Linked DNA regions of Haloferula helveola. Each later gene encodes a partner of the first gene's protein in a complex. Links are inferred from orthologs where the notes say so. Each region holds a gene or a part of one and is shown in the gene's direction. Other genes may lie near its edges.

Evidence for each region.
Region 2: the proteins of hisF (region 1) and hisH are in contact, whole or in part, in a crystal structure (PDB 6RU0), measured with the Thermotoga maritima proteins. The link is inferred for Haloferula helveola from one-to-one orthologs. Residues at the interface, in WP_004080486.1 of Thermotoga maritima: Met1, Leu2, Ala3, Arg5, Ser40, Glu41, Asp45, Glu46, Ala70, Glu71, Ile73, Asp74, Ile75, Pro76, Phe77, Asp98, Lys99, Ser122, Gln123, Glu161, Thr195, Leu196, Asn247, Arg249, Glu251; in WP_004080484.1 of Thermotoga maritima: Asn15, Arg18, Arg22, Arg117, Leu118, Pro119, His120, Met121, Gly122, Trp123, Asn124, Asn134, Gly135, Tyr136, Tyr138, Val140, Tyr158, Glu180, Lys181, Ser182, Ser183, Lys184, Ile185.

The regions. Positions count from the first base shown.
Region 1 is NZ_AP024702.1:1,737,267-1,743,729, reverse strand. What follows is about bases 2,323-5,089. They hold hisF (imidazole glycerol phosphate synthase subunit HisF), read left to right. Parts: upstream 2,323-3,207; coding sequence 3,208-3,972; downstream 3,973-5,089. Other genes in these bases: HAHE_RS06325 (tetratricopeptide repeat protein), read right to left, coding at 4,854-5,089; HAHE_RS06330 (hypothetical protein), read left to right, coding at 3,980-4,753; HAHE_RS06340 (hypothetical protein), read left to right, coding at 2,808-3,152; HAHE_RS06345 (hypothetical protein), read left to right, coding at 2,434-2,811. Also shown: HAHE_RS06355 (hypothetical protein), read left to right, coding at 1-203; HAHE_RS06350 (TonB-dependent receptor plug domain-containing protein), read left to right, coding at 409-2,211; more of HAHE_RS06325, read right to left, coding at 5,090-5,741; DNA repair protein RecO, read right to left, coding at 5,757-6,329; HAHE_RS06315 (HD domain-containing protein), read right to left, coding at 6,381-6,463.
Region 2 is NZ_AP024702.1:4,416,565-4,423,074, reverse strand. Bases 1,476-4,289 are described here. They hold hisH (imidazole glycerol phosphate synthase subunit HisH), read left to right. Parts: upstream 1,476-2,485; coding sequence 2,486-3,094; downstream 3,095-4,289. Other genes in these bases: HAHE_RS16630 (sulfatase), read left to right, coding at 3,928-4,289; HAHE_RS16635 (hypothetical protein), read right to left, coding at 3,489-3,794; hisB (imidazoleglycerol-phosphate dehydratase HisB), read left to right, coding at 1,876-2,466; HAHE_RS16650 (PTPDL family protein), read left to right, coding at 1,476-1,814. Outside these bases: HAHE_RS16655 (DUF255 domain-containing protein), read left to right, coding at 1-722; more of HAHE_RS16650, read left to right, coding at 771-1,475; more of HAHE_RS16630, read left to right, coding at 4,290-5,283; HAHE_RS16625 (sulfatase), read left to right, coding at 5,280-6,510. UniProt on the Escherichia coli protein: IGPS catalyzes the conversion of PRFAR and glutamine to IGP, AICAR and glutamate. The HisH subunit catalyzes the hydrolysis of glutamine to glutamate and ammonia as part of the synthesis of IGP and AICAR.

The DNA.
Region 1 (6,463 bases):
GTGGTGCAGTCGGAGTGTTGTCGGTCGGCTTGTTTTACGAGGACGGCGGATTTTTGCCTCAGGTCATGCTGCTGCTGGCGACATCGGTGCTCGGCTTCACGCTTGCGGCGAGCATCGGATTGCTCACTTGGCTTTGCGGGATCCTGTGGGACGGCAACGAACCGGTTGCGAAGACGGAGGTTGCCACGCCTTCAGCGGGCTGACAGCCTCCGCGCGTCGCCGGGGACAGACGGCGGCACCCTTCGGGAAGCCCGTGGCACGGGCAGGAAATTGATGGGGAATCCGGTGCGAATCCGGAGCGGTACCGCCACTGTAATCCCGCCCTCGGGCGGGGAAGCCAGATCGCCAGCCCGGAGTGTTGTCTGAACGGACCTGCGGATCTCAGGTTCACGGACCCAGAAAACAAGAATGCAACACAAGACACCGTCCGGGATCACTCGGACGCGCACGACCCGTCGCCGCCTTTTGCTGGCCGCGACTCTCACCTTCGCCAGCCACGCGGCCGGCGAAGTCGAATCGGAACTCGACCCGCTGGTGGTCTCCGCGCTGCGGACGCCGCTGCCGGCCTCGGAAACAACGTCAGCCGTGACCCGGCTGGACCCGCTCGAGTTGGAAAGCCGCGGCATCCTCGACCTGCGCGACGCGCTGAACGAGGTACCCGGCGTCATCGCCACGTCCACCGCCGGCCAGACCGGAGCCATCGGCTCGGTCTTTGTCCGCGGCACGACCACCGCCTACTCGCAGCTGGTGGTCGACGGCATCCGGCTCAGCGACGCCACCGCGCCACTCGGGAACTTCTTCGCCGGGGCGCGTCTCGACGACCTCGGTGCGATCGAGGTCCTGCGGGGGCCGCAGGCGGCGATCCACGGCGGAGAATCCGTCGGTGGCGTGATCTGGCTGCAGACCGCCCGCGGCGAAGGTGATCCCCGGACGCGGCTGCGTTTGGAAGGTGGATCCTTCGACACGTTCGATACCCACCTTTCCCACTCGGGGGCCAAGGACGGGGTGTCGTGGTTCGCAGGCGTCGGCTATGGCGGCACCCACAATGACGCGGCTGATCAGGACTACGACCAGTCCCGCGCGGCGCTCAGGCTCGAGTGGGAGGCGACCGACAACCTGACGCTCGGGATGACCTTCCGCAGCGTCGACTCGCGGTTCGACTACCCGTTCTTCGGCGCGAACACCGACCGGATCGACGCGACCCTCGCGACGGTTTTCGCCGATGCCCGGATCGCTCCCGGATGGAATGCCCGCTTCACCGCCGGCCACTACGCCGAGAGCTACGATAACGATAGTATTTGGGGCAACTACGGCACCGATCTCGAACGCACCGTGGTCAATACCGACCATGTGATCGAGGTGAACGGCTGCCACAAGTTGCTGGCCGGCGCCTACTTCGAGCACACCGACTTCCGCAATACCATCGGCACCGATGCCGCACGCGACCGCTTCGGCGGCTACCTCGGCTGGCAGTGGCAACCGTCCGACCGCTTCGTCGCCGATGCGGTCGTGCGCTGGGAAGATGATCAAAGCTACGGTGACGAGTTCACGTGGCGGACCGGAGCGGCGTGGAACGCGACCGGAACCACCCGCATCCGTGGCGGAATCGGCCGTGCCTTCCGGACTCCGACCTACCTCGATTTGTTCGGAACCGCTTTCGGGGCGGGGAATCCCAATCTCGGGGCGGAGACCAGCATCGGCTGGGACCTCGGGATCGAGCAGCGGATCGGTGAGCACCACACGGTGTCCGTGACCTGGTTCGAGAACTCGATCGAGGATCGGATCCGCTCCTTTCCCACCCCACCGGTCAATCTGCCGGGAGAAACCCCGACCCGTGGGCTGGAAACGGCTCTGCAGGGAGAATGGTGCGACGGCCAATGGCGCTACCGGCTCGCGTGGACCTTTCTCGACGAGTCGCTCCAGGATCAGCCCGACCACACCGCCACCGCTTCGCTCGATTGGAGACCGGTCGAGAAACTGCTGCTCGGGATCGGGGCCAGCTACGTCGATGAGCGGAGCTGGGGAGGACGGCCGCTCGATGACTACCTGTTGCTCCGGCTATACGGGAGCTACCAGCTCACCGAGCGGGTCCGGCTTCACGGGCGAATCGAGAACCTCGCCGATACCGGCTACCAGCTCAGCAATTTCGGCGGCTCCGTCGTCGAGGGTCCGGGACTGGGCGCCTTTGCCGGGGTGACCCTGGAGTTCTGATGCCGGGCTAGCAGCAAATGCGGAGGGAAATCCGCGCAACCCTCCATCTTACAAGGCGGGATCTCCTTTCGGGGATCCCGCCTTTTCATTTTGGGTTTCTGAAGGGTCAACAAGACCGGCTAATCGGGTCTTCTTGGTAGTCATTTAATACGTGCTAAAACACTCTTGATCAATAACTTACGATGATGAATACCTAACAGCATGGCCTTCCCCCCACCCCCCATGTTGGCGTCGATCGACGCCATGAGGCCGGTCTTCATGATTGTCATGGGCTTCGCCCTGCTGCTGGTCGCTTGGCGCCTTACGCGTCGCACCGGTGGCTGGCCGGCCCGGACCCTGATGGCTGGTGCGTTGCTGCTCGCCCTCGGCTACTCCGTGGTCCTTCCCCTGTATCAGGTGAAGGTCCTCGTGCCGCTGAACCTGATCATGTTCTACCCGAATGCCGATCCCGCGGCGGCTCTCGGATGGCACTTGGTCCGCATGCTGTCGATGAACGGCGGCTGGCTGCTGTTCGGTCTCGGACTGCTCCTCCACGCCCGGATCTTCGAGACGCGGCGTGATACTTCCCCCCAACCTGCAACGCTTCCCTCCCTCCCATGAACCTTCTGTTCGAAATCGTCATCCAACAGGGATTCCTCGTCGACCTCTTCGGAGTCATCGGCCTCGGCCTCGTCGCGCTGGCGGCGATCCGTCTCGCCCGCCGGCTGTCGTCGGAGAGCGCCAAGCTCATGACTTGGGGCGCGCTCGCGCTGATGACCGGCCGGGTCGGCTTCCTGATCTACGCAAGCTTCGTCACGCCGTTCAACCAGGCGGAGTTCGATCCGATGCTTCTCGACACCGTAAAGAACGTGAACATCGGACTCCTCACCGGCGGCTTCGGCATGATCGTCTGGGGCTTCTGGCGTCACGAGCAGCGGCTCGCCGAAGAACCGGCGCGCTGAGCGCTGCCGCATCCGCGGGGTGGACATCCGCGGTTGCCGCCGCTTTGCTCCCAGCGTGCTGGCGAAACGCATCATTCCGTGCCTCGACGTGACCGACGGTCGCGTGGTGAAGGGCGTCAATTTCGTCGACCTGATCGACGCCGGAGATCCGGTGGAGTGCGCGATGGCGTACAACGAGCAGCAGGCCGACGAGTTGGTGTTTCTCGACATCACGGCGTCTTCGGACAATCGCGCAACAATGGTCGACGTGGTCCACCGCACGGCCGAGCACTGCTTCATCCCGCTGACGGTCGGAGGCGGTATCCGCTCGGTCGAGAACATGCGCGAGATGCTGCTCGCCGGTGCGGACAAGGTCGGGATCAACACCTCGGCGGTGAACAACCCGGATCTGGTCGACGCCGGCGCCAAGGCCTTCGGCGCGCAGTGCATCGTGGTGGCGATCGATGCCAAGCGGGAAGGCCCGGGCAAGTGGGGGGTCTACACCCACGGTGGGCGGACGCCGGTCGGGCTCGACGCGATCGAGTGGGCCAAGGAGGTCTGGCGTCGCGGAGCGGGGGAGATCCTTCTGACCAGCATGGATGCCGACGGCACCCAGGCGGGCTATGACTGCGAGTTGACCGCGGCTGTTTCCGAGTCGGTGGGGATTCCGGTCATCGCCAGCGGCGGCGCGGGAAACCTCGACCACATGGTGGAGGTGCTGGAGCGCGGCAAGGCGGACGCGGTGCTGGCGGCGAGCATTTTCCACTTCGGGACACACACGGTGGGCGAGGCGAAGCGCTATTTTGCCGAGCGGGGCATTCCCGTTCGGCCCGAACTTTGAATTGCCGGTGAAACGAGCCTTCTTCCGCCTGCTGTTCGCCCTCGCGATCGTCGCGGGCGGAGTCGGGTGGTTCTTCCGGGCGGAGCTCCGGAACTGGTGGCAGCAGATCGGCCAACCGGTGCTGGTGACCGGCAAGCTGCCGGCCCGACCGGATCCGGAGCGCTACAAGGTGCTCAAGGACGAGGTGGAACGCTGGCGCCTCGATCTCGGCAAACGCTATCGGGCGGCGGGCACTTCGGAAAAGGAGGAGATCCTCGATGAGGCCGCGGTTTTCCTGCAGACGGCCTTGCCGGACCTGATGAGTTGCTGGCTCGGGACGCCGTGGGATTTCAACGGAACCTCGGAGACTCCGGGCGACGGCAAGATCGCCTGCGGCTACTTCGTCGCGACGGTGCTGCGGGACGCCGGGTTCAAGGTCGACCGCTACAAGCTGGCACGCCAGCCGTCGCAGAACATCCTCCGCACCTTTCTGCCCAGGGACGAGCTGTCGCTGCGGGTGGGACGTCCGTATGAGGAGTATGCGGGCGAGTTGCGCGGCATGGATTCGGGGATCCGGATCGTCGGCCTGGACACGCATGTCGGATTCATCGTCACGCGTCCGGACGGCTTCCGCTTCGTCCATTCTTCCGGCTCGCGGCCGTGGTGTGTGGTCGATGAGGAGGAGGCCGGGGCGGATGTCCTGCGCCGGTCGAACTACCGGGTGCAGGGCAGCCTGACCGCCAACCGCGACGTGGTCCGCAAGTGGTTGCTCGGCGAGCGATTCAAGGTGAAGGGGAGCTGAGGGATCTCCACCCGAGCGCCCGGCAAGGCACGAAAAAGCCCGGCACGGGGTGCCGGGCTTCAAAATTGAATCGGGTATCGCCGGAGGAAAGGCAGTCGGCTCAGGCGCCCGCCAGTTCCGACATCTTCCCTTCGATCCGATCGGCAAGGACATTCTCACCTTCGCTGCGCAGGAACTCGCAGTAGTTCGACGACACGGCTTCGAGGTCGCTGTGGTAGTCGGCCCCGAGTGTTTCGAAGGCGTGGAGTGACTTCTCGAAGTGCCGGCGTGCCCAAGAACGGTCGCCGGTTTCCAACAGGGCCAGGGCCAGGTTGTTGTGCGACTGGGCGGTGTCCGGATGATCTTCGCCGAACTGCTTGCGACGCGCCTCAAGCGCCATCATGTGCATCTCGCGGGCCTGCTCGAAATAGCCGGACGACTGGTAGAGCGCGCCGAGGTTGTTCGAAACGGTGGCGGTTTCCTCATGATCGGGACCGAGCACCTGATGGTGAATCTCTAGCGCGCGGAGGAAGTAGCTCTCAGCACCGTCGATGTCGCCATTGGACTTCCGCAGGTAGGCGAGGTTGTTCGCCATGAGGGCCACGTCGAGCAGGGCGGGCGGCTCGGTTTCCTCGAAGATCTTCATTGCGGCTTCCCACAGCTCGGCGGCGCGCTCCTGGTTGCCCAGAGCATCGTGAACCGCGCCTTGCGCGGCGCTGATTCGTCCAACCTGCATCATGCGGTCCGGGCGGTTTTCAAGCTGCTCGAGCGCCTGCTTGTAGTCCTCACGCGCATCTTCATACCGGCCGAGGGCCCGATACAGGTCGCCGCGGAGCTCAAGCGTGCAGGCAAATTCGTCGATGCTCTCCAGATCGGAGGACAGCGCGTGCTGTGCCTTTTCCAGCGCCGCAGTGGCGGCGTGGACGGCTTCGTCATAGTCACCAGCCTCGACCAGCGAATCGACGCGCTGGCGCAGGATCTGGATCAGGGTGATCGTTGGAGAGTCCATAATTTGTATATACGATTAAACCTCGGATTTGTGATCTGGAAAGTGGATTTTCTGGGGATTATCGAAACTCGCGAGCACTTGTTCCCGCTGGTTTGGGAGTCCGCCGAGCGCTTCTCGCAGCGCCGGTGCCCCCCGTCGCTTCTCGTTACCGAGGCCGAGCAGCCGTGCAAGCTCACTTTCGAAGTGAAACAACGCATTTTCCGAGGCTCCGGACGCGTTGATGTGGTCGAGGCCGCGTCGCAGCAGGTCATACAGCTCCGGTTCCGGGTGCTGGTGTTCGACCGCGGTTTCGAGCAAGCGGCAGAAATAGGCGGCCAGCAGGGTGGTCGGGTAGTCGCGGCGGATCCGTTCGCGGCATGATTGGGGCGAGACTTCCCGCAGCGAGTGGAGCTCGCCACGCCGGGCCTCCGCCCAGTGGACTTCGGCGGAGAAAAACAGGTCGAGCTTCCCGGCGAACGGGCTCTTGGGCCGGCGCGCGCCCTTGGCGACCGTTTTGATCAACCCGCACGACTCGGTGAACCAGTGCACGATCAGGCTGGTGTCGGTGAGCTTCGTCAGCCGCGTGAGGATGGCGTCGGAGCTCTCCATGACAATCGGGTGAACCCTTGCCGCAGGCCGAAGTTCCGGCAAGCCGGGAAATCAGAGCAGAAGGTCGCCCGCAGGCTTGGCGGGTGATTCGGGCGCGGCCTCGTAGGCCGGCAGGGGAGCGACCGGATTGGCCG
Region 2 (6,510 bases), 2.7 Mb from region 1 along the record:
TCCGCATGGTCTCCGCCTACGCCGCGCTCCATACCGCAACCGGCGATCCCGTGTGGAAGGAGAAGGCACAGAAGCTCGGCAAGCTCTGCCGCGAGTCGTTCGGCGACGCCCGGTTCCTGAACGAACGCCCGGGCGACAACCCGGAACCGATGAGCGACGGCCGCGCGCTCACCTACGCCATCGCCGCACAAGCTGCGATGGATCTCGGCGCCGTGACCCTGGAGGACGAGTGGAACCTCTGGGCGCAGGACCTCTGCACGCTGCTCGGCGAAAATTTCGTAAGCGGGGGCGACCGACTCGACGAAGCGCGCCCGGGAAGCAAAGTCATCAATCTCGACTACGAGGACAGGTCGATGGTGTTCGGTGACTCAACGGCGGGACTGACGCGACTCAACCTCTCGAGACTCGCCGCGCTGGGCTTTCAAACCCCGCCGGCCCTGCATCCGTGGACGGAATCGATCCCGCCGATCGACGAGAATCCCGTAATCTACACCGACAGCATCAACGCGCTGGCACACGGCAAACTGCGCCACCGCATCGCGGTCGGACCGGACGCCCCCGCTCCGATGGCCGATGCGATCGCCGCATTGCCGCTGGAACGGTTCGAACGACGCAGTGCCCGCCAGCCCGGCGGGACGGTCGAGATTATCGGACCGGACCGTCAAGCCTCGACACTGACGACGGTCGCGGAAATCAAGGCATTGGACTCGACGAAAGACTGAATCGATTTCCGCTCGCCGCCCGATCCCGGCCGCCGGTAAGCTTCCCGCATGAAGCCCAGCCTGCTCGCAATTGCCCCGTTCGCCCTCTCCATCGGCCTCGCCGACACCATCCGGCTCAAGGATGGCACGGAATTCGAAGGATTCGTCATCAGCGAGGAGGGCGGTGAGTACCTCGTCGCGGTCCAAGTGACCAAAACGATCCGTGACCAGCGCAAGATCCCCAAGGCGGATGTCCTGGAAGTCATCGCGGAGAAGAAGGACGAGCTCGCCTACGAGAAAATCAAGGACCTCGTTCCGACGCCGGACCTGCTGGAGCTCGAAGACTACGACAAGCGGATCGAAGCGGTCGAAGGCTTCATCGGGGAATACGGCTCGTCACCCATGGCCAAGAAGGCGTCCGAAATGCTCAAGACCCTCGACGAGGAACGCGAGGTGATCCGGGAAGGCGGCGTGAAGTTCGAGGACAAGATGATCCCGGGCGACGAGCGCGACGAGAAGGCCTACACGCTCGACGCGGAAATCGCCGCCTCGAAGGTCGAAAAACTCGCCTCACTCGGACAGAAAACCCAAGCGCTGCGCGCGTGGGAAGAACTGCAATCCGGCTTCCCGACGAGCCGCGCTTATCTCGATACGATTCCGCTCGCGATCAAGCTGATGCAGTCCCTGCAGACATCGGTTGAAAGCCAGCTCGCGACCCTAGACGAGCGCCTCAAGAAGCGGGCCGACGGCATCGCGAGAATTCCTGAGAAGGACCGCGCGCGAAGCCAGCAAGCGATCGACGAGGCCTCCGCCGCCTACGAGCGCCGGGTGGCGCAGGAGAAGGAGGCCGGCATCAAGTGGCTCAGCCTCGACCCGTTTCACAAGGAACCGCTCAACGCCACACAGACCCGCCTCCGCCAGGAGATCCAGCGGCTTGAGCGACTCGACACCGCCCAAGTGCCGGACGGCGACAACGTATGGGCCGAGAGCTGGGAGACGCTCAGCGGCAGCCCGACCATGGACGAAGCCCGAAAGGCGGTTTCGAACGCCAGAAGCGCCCGCTTGCCCGAGCCCTACCTCAAGAAACTCGAGGCCAAAATGCCCTCGAACTGAGAAGCGTCTTTTTCCTGCCGCGAATTGACAGACGGGCCTCCCAGCCCGCCAATGGGCGCGCATGCAGAGCCGGACTTCCAATCGCAGCCGATCCACTGCGGAAACACGCATCGAGCTGTCCATCGATCTCGATGGCAACGGGGAATCGAAGATCTCGACCGGGATCGGGTTCTTCGACCACATGCTGACGCTCTTCTCCCGCCACGGGCTCTTTGATGTGAACCTCGAGGCCGAGGGAGATCTCGAAGTCGATTTCCATCACACTGTCGAGGACACCGGAATCGTGATCGGTGAAGCGATGCGCGAAGCGCTCGGCGACAAGAAGGGCATCCGTCGCTACGGCTGCTGCTACCTACCCATGGACGAGACGCTCGCACGCGTCGTCGTGGACCTGAGCAACCGCCCCCATCTCGAATTCCGGGCGCCATCGGACACTCCGTCCGCACCGAACTTCCCGTTCACCTTGGTCGAGGAGTTCTGTCGCGCCCTGGCGTCGAACCTGAGAGCCAACATCCACGTCGAATTGCTCTACGGCCGCGATGGCCACCACATCGCCGAAGCGATCTTCAAGGGGCTCGCCCGCGCGCTGCGGCAGGCCTGCGAGAACGACCCGAGGGTCACCGGCATCCCGAGCACCAAGGAAGCGCTCTGAACGAGCCCCGGTCCTCCCCATGAAGGCAGGCATCATCGACTACGGCGCCGGCAACCTCCGGAGCGTCGCCAACGCGGTCCAGAGCCTCGGCATTGAACCTCGCATCGTCGCAGAGCCATCGGGCTTCGAGGGCCTGACCCACCTGATCCTTCCCGGAGTCGGCGCTTTTGGCGACAGCATCCGAGAATTGGAAAGCCGCGGCCTCGCCGAGCCGATCCGCGAGTGGGTTCGGGCCGACCGGCCGTTTTTCGGGATTTGCGTCGGCTATCAGCTTCTCTTCGAAGCAGGCGAGGAAAGTCCGGGTTCGACCGGACTCTCGATCTTCGACGGCAACGTCGTCCGCTTTCCGGATGACGGGCGCAAGATTCCCCACATGGGATGGAATGCGGCGACCGCCACCCACCCGGACGATCCGATCTGGGACGGACTGGGCGAAGCCCCCTACTTCTACTTCGTCCACTCCTACTATCCGGAGCCGGAGGACCCGGAGCTGGTTGCGATGTGGACCGAATACGAGGGCGTGAGATTCGCCAGCGCGATCCGTCGCGGCAACCTCCTCGCCACCCAGTTCCACCCGGAGAAGAGCCAGCAGGCAGGACTCCGTTTGCTGGAAAACTTCCTCAAATAGCGGTCGACATCACGGCGCCTGCGCGAATTCTGCGCATCGTTGTGAATAACTTGTGGAAGAAGTGACTCAACACCCCGCCATCCCTGAAGCACTTGTTTGAAATGAGTGAATTTCTTTGAGCGGATCTCAAAAAGTCATCTTCGCCTGCTGGCTGGAGCAGGGACAGTCAGCCCGACTTATTCGTAGTGAATAACTCGTTTCAAACGGCTGGAACACCCGGAGAATATGGGGGCGATGCAGATCTCGCCGCCCTTCTCAGATCTTCCACAGGTTATTCACAACCCATGTTCGGATGGGCAGGAAGGCACCTAATTCGTTTGAAACGAATACGTCACACAAATCCCACGACCTCTCGGACCCTCACGTGGATTGTGAATAACTTGGGTAAAAACCGTCAGCCACGGCTTAAACTCCCTCCGTCCGGGCCTCCGCCACTCCCGAACAACAGCCGCAGCACGGAACGGACCAAGGCGAAACCGAGATAGAGCAATCCGAACAACAGTCCGAAGACGATCGCGAGTCCAACGACCACGATTCCTAGAACCACCCACACGGGCCACCATCTCCGGTCCAGTTTCAGTGTCCGGAAACGTCCGAATCCACCCCAAGCACCACCGCTCGCCGAATCGTCGGCAGCAGCAGCCGGTTCCGGCGGCTTGCCGTCGATCTCGATGACCTCGGCTTCGATCGTCTCAGGCATGGGCGTCGAGCATGGAGCAGGATCGCCTCCAATCAATGGGAAGATCGGCTTTCGTTTCCAATCCCGCCTCCGAAGCGACGGAAGACTCACAAATCCGCGAGATTCGGTGGTCGGAGACCGTTTTAGTAGGCCCATGTACCGATATCTCCTTTCCCTCCTCCTGATCCTCATGCCGGCCGCCGCAGCGCCGCCGAATTTCGTCATCATCTTCACCGACGATCAGGGCTATGGAGACTTGGGCTGCTTCGGCTCCGAGAAGATCAAGACGCCGAACATTGACCGGCTCGCGAAGGAAGGCCGTCGCATGACGAGCTTCTACGTCGCGTCATCCGTTTGCACGCCATCCAGAGCCGCGCTCCTGACCGGTTGCTATCCGAAGAGGGTCGGGCTCCATCGCCACGTGCTTTTCCCGCAAAGCACCACCGGCCTCAATCCGGAGAAAACAACCACGATCGCGGATGTGCTGAAGACCGTCGGCTACAAGACCGCCTGCGTCGGCAAGTGGCACCTCGGTCACCATGCCGAGACGCTCCCCACCACCCAAGGATTCGATTCCTACTACGGCATCCCCTACTCGAACGACATGAGCCACCCCGACAACAAGAGCAAGTGGCGGGGATCGCTCGACCCGATCTGGAAGGCCCAGGCGGAGTCGTTTTCCAAGTGGAACGCTCCTCTGGTCGAAGGCACCGAGATCATCGAGGCGCCGGCGGACCAGCGCACCATCACCCGCCGCTACACCGACCGCGCCATCGAGTTCATCAGCGAGAACAAGGACCAACCTTTCTTCCTCTACCTCGCTCACTCGATGCCCCACATCCCGCTCTTCGTCCCGGACGACGTCGCCGATCCCGATCCGCAGAACGCCTACACCTGCGTGATCGAACATATCGACGATCAGGTCGGGCGGATCGCCGACAAGCTCCGCGAGCTCGGCCTCGATAAGAACACCTACCTGATCTATACCAGCGACAACGGTCCTTGGCTCCAGTTCAAGCATCACGGCGGATCCGCCGGGCCGCTCCGCGCCGGCAAGGGCACAACCTACGAAGGCGGACAGCGGGTGCCGTGTGTCGTTTGGGCTCCGGGTCGGGTTCCGGCCGGGACCGAGAGCGACGCCTTCACCTCGACCATGGACATCCTGCCCACCATCGCCGATCTCGCCGGAGCGAAACTCCCCGAACAACGGATCGATGGCCACAACATCCGCGGGAGCCTCACCGGCAAGGCCGACTCGCCGCGCAAGGAAATGGTCTTCTACACCGCAAGGGGCGAACTCGAGGGCATCCGCTCTGGCAACTGGAAGTTCTTGCTCAAGAACTCGAAGAAGAAGGCAACCCCCGAACTCTACGACCTGTCGTCGGATCTGGCCGAATCCGCCAATCTGGCGAAATCGAAACCCGAAGTGGTCGAGTCCCTCACGCAGCGCATGCGCGCGCTCGACAAGGAGATCACCGAGCACGCCATCCCCGTCTGGACCAAGCCATGACCGTGGTGAAGTACCTCCTGTTGGCGACGGCACTGGTCCTGCCCTGCCTCGCGAAACCCAACATCATCCTCTTCTACGCGGACGACCTCGGCTGGACCGACCTCGGCTGCCAGGGATCCGACTACTACGAATCCCCCAGAATCGATGCCCTCGCGAAGGAGGGCATGACCTTCAGCCAGGCGTATGCGGGAGCGGCCAACTGCGCGCCATCACGAGCCTGCCTCATCACCGGACTCTACACTCCCCGTCACGGCGTCTTCACCGTCGGCAAGTCGGATCGCGGAAAGTCGAAGGACCGCAAGCTGATCCCGATCGAGAACCGGACCGTCCTCGATCCGAAGTTCCCCGCCCTGCCCCAAGCCCTGCAGAAGGCAGGCTACGCGACTTGCGTGGCCGGCAAGTGGCACCTGTCCAAAGACCCGAAACCCTACGGCTTCGACCACAACATCGGCGCCTGCGATTGGGGTCACCCAAAGAGCTACTTCTCGCCGTACAAGTCACCCGTGCTGAAGGACGGTCCAAAGGGGGAACACCTTCCCGCGCGGCTGGCGAAGGACGTGTCGGATTGGATCCGCACCCGGAAAGACGATCCGTTTTTCGTCTACTTCCCGTTCTACTCGGTCCACACGCCGATCGAGGCCGAGTCCGAAGTGACGGCCCGCTACAAGTCGAAGACAGCGGGCACCCACCACGACAACCCGAAATACGCGGCAATGATCGACGCGATGGATCGGGCGGTCGGAACCGTCCTAGACACCCTCGCCGAGCTCGGACTGGAAGACGACACCATCGTGGTCTTCACCTCCGACAACGGCCCCCACGCCGGTTTCTCGACCGCGGATCCTCTGAGCGGCAGCAAGGGCATGTATCTTGAAGGCGGGATTCGCGAGCCGTTCATCGTCCGCTGGCCGGGCAAGACCAAAGCTGGCAGCAGATGCGACATTCCGGTGCATCAGGTCGATCTGTTTCCCACCCTCGTGAAGGCAGCGGGCGGAGAACTTCCCGAACTTTTGGACGGCGTCGACTTCGGCCCGTTGGCGGCTGGAGGAGCCATCGGATCCCGGAACCTTTTCTGGCACTTCCCGGGCTACCTCGAAGCGTATGGCCCGGTCCACGGCGATCAGTCGAAGCATTTCCGGACCACTCCATGTAGCGTGATCCGCAAGGGCGACTGGAAACTGATCGAGTATTTCGAAGACGGTTCGCTGCGCCTCTTCAATCTGGCTG